Linked DNA regions of Pelodictyon luteolum DSM 273. The protein of the gene in region 1 interacts with the protein of each later gene in a pairwise test. Links are inferred from orthologs where the notes say so. Each region holds a gene or a part of one and is shown in the gene's direction. Other genes may lie near its edges. The genes, in order: rho and nusG.

Region 1 (3,262 bases):
GACGGGTGCGTTCCATGCGCCGGGTATCGCGACTGCGGTTGCGGTGGCTGAAGACGCCGGCGTGGGGCCGGAAGCGGTGCGGGAGGGGCTCGACGCGCTTGCTTCGACAGGCTACCGCGGACGCCTTGAACTTCTGGGACACCGGCCGGACACCTTCCTCGACGTGTCGCACAATGCCGACGGCATGAGGGCCACCGTCGATGCCCTCATGCCGTTTCTTTCCCGGTACCGGGACGCCCGGGTGCTCTTCGGTCTTGTTTCCGACAAGGATTCGGAATCGATGATCAGGGAACTCATGCGGCTCCGGTGCCGGTTCGCCACTACCGGACTTCCGAGTGAGCGGGGTGTTGCATCTGAAGAACTGGCGGAAATATGCCGCGGCCTAGGGGCTGAAGCGGTCGCGTTTTCCTCGCCGCCCGAGGCGCTGCAGTTCCTTCGGGAAGAGGCCTCGCCGGATTCGCTTATTCTTATTACGGGGTCTTTTTATCTGGCCGGAGCCCTGCTTGAAAAAGGAACAGCGGGGAAGGCCGGGTGAACAGGTTTTTTTATCGAAAAAGTTGTATATTCAATCAGGATCTGCGCTTAAACGAACCTGGCTTCAATGCTCAGGGAGAAGCATCCCGAAGGATCCTCTTCACGACACTATCCCATTGCCAATACAGCTATTCCCCGATTGTTCCCATTCCATGCCATTAAATGGCGTACTGCCGTCCGCATGCGGGTTTCGGGACTTCCTTTTTCCTCTCCATCATGTATTAAAAGGCGCACCAAAGGGCGCTTAACACAAGCACACCGAAAAAATGTCGAACAATCCTGTTGCCGCAAGTCTGGACATCAACATGCTCCAGAAAAAGAAGGTTTACGAGCTGAACGCCATGGCCAAGGAGATTGGCGTTTCTGCCGCAGGGCTTCGAAAAGAAGAGCTTATTTTCAAGATCATCGAAGCACAGTCGCAGAAGAGCTCCGATCCGGAAAGCGGCAATGTCATGGTCAACACCGGCGTCCTGCAGGTGATCCCCGAAGGCTACGGCTTCCTCCGCTCCTCGAACTACAATTACCTCTCCTCTCCCGACGACATCTACGTATCCCCCTCACAGATCAAGCGCTTCAGCATGCGGACCGGCGACACGGTTTCCGGCCAGGTGCGTGCGCCGAAAGAGGGCGAACGGTTCTTCGCGCTGCTGAAGATCAACACCATTGACGGTGCCGATCCCGACATTACCCGGGAGCGGCCGTTCTTCGAGAACCTGACCCCGCTGTTCCCGCATGAGCGTCTGAAGCTCGAGACGAAGCAGAACGAGTACTGCGGCCGCATCATGGACATCTTCACCCCGATCGGCAAGGGGCAGAGGGGACTGATCGTGGCACAGCCCAAAACCGGCAAGACCATGCTTCTCCAGATGGTCGCCAATGCCATCATCAAGAACCACCCCGAAGTCTACCTTATCGTGCTCCTCATCGACGAGCGCCCTGAGGAGGTGACCGACATGGCCCGCAGCGTCGAGGCCGAGGTGGTGAGCTCGACCTTCGACGAAGATCCCGAGCGCCATGTGCAGGTGGCCGACATGGTCATGGAAAAGGCCAAGCGCCTGGTCGAGGTTGGCCGTGATGTGGTGATCCTGCTTGACTCCATCACCCGCCTCGCCCGTGCCCACAACACCATCATCCCGCACTCCGGCAAGATCCTTTCGGGTGGTATCGATGCCAACGCGCTGACCAAGCCGAAGCGCTTTTTCGGCGCAGCCCGCAACATCGAGGAGGGAGGCAGCCTTACCATCATAGCCACGGCGCTCGTCGACACCGGCTCAAGGATGGACGATGTCATCTTCGAAGAGTTCAAGGGTACCGGCAACATGGAGCTGGTGCTTGACCGCCGCCTCAGCGAACGCAGGATCTTCCCTGCCATAGACATCCTTCGTTCCGGCACCCGTAAAGAAGAGCTGCTCTTCAGCCAGGAAGAGCTGTCCCGCACCTGGCTGCTCCGCAAGTACCTTGCCGAGAAGAACCCGATAGAGTGCATGGAGTTCATGCGCGAGAAGCTCTCCGACACCAAGGACAATAAAGAGTTTTTCAAGTACATGAACCGATGAGTTCCGTTCAATCTGGATTGAAGTTGCGAATTCTTTCATTTTCTGTTTTTGGTTTATAAAAAAGTTCATATATTATCAGCCTTTAAAACAAGAGGAAAGGTTACTACATGCCCTGCGGAAAAAAGAGAAAAAGACATAAGATGGCGGTCCACAAACGCAAAAAAATGCGCCGTAAGAACCGTCATAAGAAGCGTCTGCGTTACCAGAACAAGTAAGTTCGGGTGTTGTCGCTGAGCGGATTGTAAGTCAGGTTGAGAATATAGCTCAGTTGGTAGAGCATCTGCCTTTTAAGCAGAGGGTCGAAGGTTCGAGCCCTTCTATTCTCACAATTGTTCATTGCAGAACGTTGGAATTTGTTTCGTGCCCGAGTGGTGGAATTGGTAGACACACTATCTTGAGGGGGTAGCGCCGCAAGGTGTAGGAGTTCGAATCTCCTCTCGGGCACACAGCCCAGAAAAAGCCGCTTTCGAGCGGCTTTTCTGGTTGATATGCTTTTCTGAACCGATAGAGTGTGGTGCACTATGGAAATTGCCGTCTGCGTCTGCCTCGTTCCCGACACTGCTTCCGTCATAGGTTTTCAGGACGGCCGGCTCGACATGACGAGGGTAAGCGAGGTCATGAACCCGTATGACGAATATGCCCTCGAGGAGGCGCTCAGGATGCGTGAGGGTCCGGGTGGCGGAGTGGTGCGGGTGTTCAGTGTTGCTTCCCCCGAGAAAAAGGAGCTGCTCCGGAAATCTCTTGCCATGGGTGCTGACCGGCTGGTGATTGTTGAGGGTCCCGCAACTCCCGATCCCTGGCAGACGGCCTCTGCGCTCAGGGATGCGTTCGCTGAAGTGTACGGGGACAGTATGCCGGATATGGTTTTCTGCGGTCGTCGGTCGACCGATTTCGGGAGCGGTGAGGTGCCGGGCATGCTTGCCGCGCTTCTCGGTATGCCGTCGGTCTCCGCAGTTGTGTCGCTTGATGTCGCCCCGGACGGGTCGTTTCTTCTGGTGCGCGAGATCGAAGGCGGAGCGGAGCACATGAGTGTCGGGATGCCGGTTCTGTTCAGCACTGAGAAGGGGTTGAATATCCCGCGTAAAACCAGCATGAAAGGGGTCATGGAAGCCCGCAAGAAACCGGTGGATATCCTGCCGCAAACAGAGACGCACGCTCCGAGGGCTGCTCTT
Region 2 (3,181 bases), 220 kb from region 1 along the record:
ACCTCATTCTCGTTGCCCGTTCGGCTGAGCTTTTGCACACGCTGGCCGCAGAGCTCCGAGAAAAAAGGCACGTTGAAGTGCTGGTGTGCGTTTCGGATCTCACCCGGCCGACTGCGCCGGAGGAGATCCATCAGTTCTGCCGCCGCGAGGGTGTGAGGGTAGACCTCCTCATCAATGCCGCAGGGCTCTCGTATGCGGGAGGGTACAGCGGGATCCCTCCGGAAAAACTCGAGGAGCTGATGGCCGTCAACATGCTTGCGCTTGCCCGTCTCACCCGCCTCTTTTCGGTCGACATGGTGGCTGCGGGCGGGGGCGGCATCATCAACATCGCCTCGCTTGCAGGCCTGCAGGGTATCGCCGGTCTCGGACTCTATTCGGCGACCAAGTCATTCGTCATCACCCTCACCGAAGCCCTGCATGTAGAGCTGAAAGCTTCCGGGGTGAAAGTGCTGGCAGTATGCCCCGGGTTCATCGAAACAGGCTTCTTCGCCGTCGCCGGCCATGATCCTGCTTCCATCCTTCTGCCCATCTCAGACGCTTCGGTCGTGGTGAAGGCGGCCGTCCGCGGACTTATGAAAAATAAGATGCGGGTGTATCCCACCCTCATCGACACCCTCCTTGCCTTTGCTGAAAGATTTGCCCCGAGAGAGGTTTCCGCCCGGCTGGCGGCATTTCTGTCGGGCGTCTGGGGAAAATAATTTGTTCCCTTTTTCTTTTGCATTTTTAAATCATCTCATTATATTACCTGCCCTGTTTTTTGACTGAGCTGCTGGTGTAGCTCAATTGGTAGAGCAGCTGATTTGTAATCAGCAGGTTGCGGGTTCGAGTCCCATCACCAGCTCTGGACTATTGCGGGTAGGTAGCGAAGTGGTTAAACGCAACAGACTGTAAATCTGTCGACATATGTCTTCGGAGGTTCGAATCCTCCCCTACCCACACATTGTTTTTCCTGTTTTACGTGCTGATGTAGCTCAGTTGGTAGAGCACTTCCTTGGTAAGGAAGAGGTCATCGGTTCGAGTCCGATCATCAGCTCCGGTTTTGGTGTTGGCTATACGTCAGTAGCTTAATTGGTAGAGCAGCGGTCTCCAAAACCGCAGGTTGGGGGTTCGATTCCCTCCTGACGTGCACGCATGATTTTTATTTGTATGGAAGCGCAGTTTATTCCGGGCCGTGATTCATGAACAAGTATATCGGTAAGGCCGGTCAGTATTACAGGGACGTTGTCGCAGAGATGCGCAAGGTCGTCTGGCCGAGCAAGGAAGAGTTGAAAGATCTGACGGTGGTGGTCCTGACAGTGTCGGGCCTCCTCGCTCTTTTCACCTTCCTCGTCGACTGGGTGATAAACTTCGTGATGGGAAAGTTACTGTAAGAAACCGGAAAGGGGAGTGAGGATGGCCGCAAGAAAAAAGGAAGTTGAGGATCTGGGAGTGCCGCCGGCAGCACGCTGGTATGCGCTCAGGATCTATTCCGGGCACGAGCGGAAGGTCAAGGAAGGTATAGATGCGGAAGTTGAGCGTAGCGGGCTTGGTGACAAGATCCTGCAGGTGTATGTTCCTTACGAGAAGTTCGTCGAGGTCAAGAACGGCAAGAAGCGCAGCATGACGAAGAATGCGTTTCCGGGCTACGTGCTGATCGAAGCCGTGCTTGACAAGCAGACCCGCAACCTCATTCTCGATATCCCCTCGATCATGGGTTTTCTCGGTGTCGACGACAACCCGATTCCGCTTCGTCCCGACGAGGTCGAAAAGCTGCTTCAGCCGGAGGCTTCTGTCGAGCATCGCACCATCATCGAGGCGCCCTTCCAGGTCGGCGATTCCGTCAAGGTCATCGACGGCCCGTTCAGTTCGCTTACCGGCGTGGTCCACGATGTCTGCACCGAGCGCATGAAGGTGAAGGTCATGATCAGCTTCTTCGGTCGCAGCACGCCGACAGAGCTTGATTTCTCGCAGGTTAAGTCAGTTTCACAATAAATACAACACGGGCTTACGCTGGTAAGCTTCTGAACAGAACATAGGACAATGGCAAAAAAGGTAATCGGTTTCATCAAGCTTCAGATCCCTGCCGGCGCTGCGAACCCCGCACCTCCTGTCGGTCCCGCCCTCGGTCAGAAGGGTGTGAACATTATGGAGTTCTGCAAGCAGTTCAATGCAAAGACCCAGTCAGAGGCTGGTATGATCATCCCCGTGGTCATCACTGTCTTCTCCGACAAGTCATTCACCTTCATCACCAAGACGCCTCCCGCCGCAGTGCTCCTTCTGAAGGAAGCCAAGCTGCAGAAAGGTTCGGGTGAGCCGAACCGCAACAAGGTCGGCACCGTTACCCGCGAGCAGGTCAAGAAGATCGCCGAGCTGAAGATGCCTGACCTCAATGCCTTCGATCTTCGCGGTGCAGAAGAGATGATCATGGGTACGGCAAGAAGCATGGGTATTGTAGTAGAGGGCTGAGGACGCCCGTTTTATTTGAAGTCGTGGGAGGCTGAAGAGGCCGCTTTTTCAACCACTAGCATAGTATAAAGAATGGCAGGAAAGAATTACAGGGCAGCTGCTGCGCAGGTCGACCGGAACATGGAGTACGACCTCGTGGACGCAGTGGCCAAGGTCAAGGAGATCACCAACGTCAAGTTTGACGCCACCGTTGATGTGGCTGTCAAGCTCGGAGTTGATCCGCGTCACGCGGACCAGGTCGTTCGCGGCACCGTCATGCTCCCGCATGGCACAGGTAAAACTGTTTCGGTGCTGGTCGTCTGCAAAGAGGCCAAGGCCGCTGAGGCAACTGAGGCCGGCGCAGATTTGGTCGGTTTTGAAGAGTATATCGAAAAAATCCAGAACGGCTGGACCGGTGTCGATGTCATCATCGCCACTCCCGACGTCATGGGCCAGCTCGGCAAGGTAGCCAAGATCCTCGGACCCCGCGGCCTCATGCCGAACCCGAAATCGGGTACGGTGACCATGGATGTGGCAAAGGCTGTCAAGGAGGTCAAGGCCGGAAAGATCGAGTTCCGCGTCGACAAGGCCGGCAACGTCCACGCACCCGTCGGCAAGGCATCCTTCCCCGCTGACCAGCTGGTCACCAACATCACCAGCTTCCTTAAGGAGGTCATGCGCCTGAAACCTTCTGCGGCCAAGGGACAGTATGTCCAGGGTATCGCGGTTTCCAGCACCATGTCGCCCGGCGTTCGGA

What was found.
Region 2: the proteins of rho (region 1) and nusG interact in binary tests that used the Escherichia coli proteins (3 or more experiments, as listed by UniProt). The link is inferred for Pelodictyon luteolum DSM 273 from one-to-one orthologs.

Annotation. Positions count from the first base shown.
Region 1 is NC_007512.1:1,964,398-1,967,659, reverse strand. Bases 1-2,945 are described here. They hold rho (transcription termination factor Rho), read left to right. Parts: upstream 1-800; coding sequence 801-2,090; downstream 2,091-2,945. Other genes in these bases: PLUT_RS09060 (electron transfer flavoprotein subunit beta/FixA family protein), read left to right, coding at 2,612-2,945; PLUT_RS09080 (bifunctional folylpolyglutamate synthase/dihydrofolate synthase), read left to right, coding at 1-535. In the rest of the region: more of PLUT_RS09060, read left to right, coding at 2,946-3,262. UniProt on the Escherichia coli protein: Facilitates transcription termination by a mechanism that involves Rho binding to the nascent RNA, activation of Rho's RNA-dependent ATPase activity, and release of the mRNA from the DNA template.
Region 2 is NC_007512.1:2,188,993-2,192,173, reverse strand. Bases 318-3,181 are described here. They hold nusG (transcription termination/antitermination protein NusG), read left to right. Parts: upstream 318-1,392; coding sequence 1,393-1,971; downstream 1,972-3,181. Other genes in these bases: rplA (50S ribosomal protein L1), read left to right, coding at 2,518-3,181; rplK (50S ribosomal protein L11), read left to right, coding at 2,020-2,445; secE (preprotein translocase subunit SecE), read left to right, coding at 1,179-1,370; PLUT_RS10185 (SDR family NAD(P)-dependent oxidoreductase), read left to right, coding at 318-698. Outside these bases: more of PLUT_RS10185, read left to right, coding at 1-317. UniProt on the Escherichia coli protein: Part of the processive rRNA transcription and antitermination complex (rrnTAC). The complex forms an RNA-chaperone ring around the RNA exit tunnel of RNA polymerase (RNAP).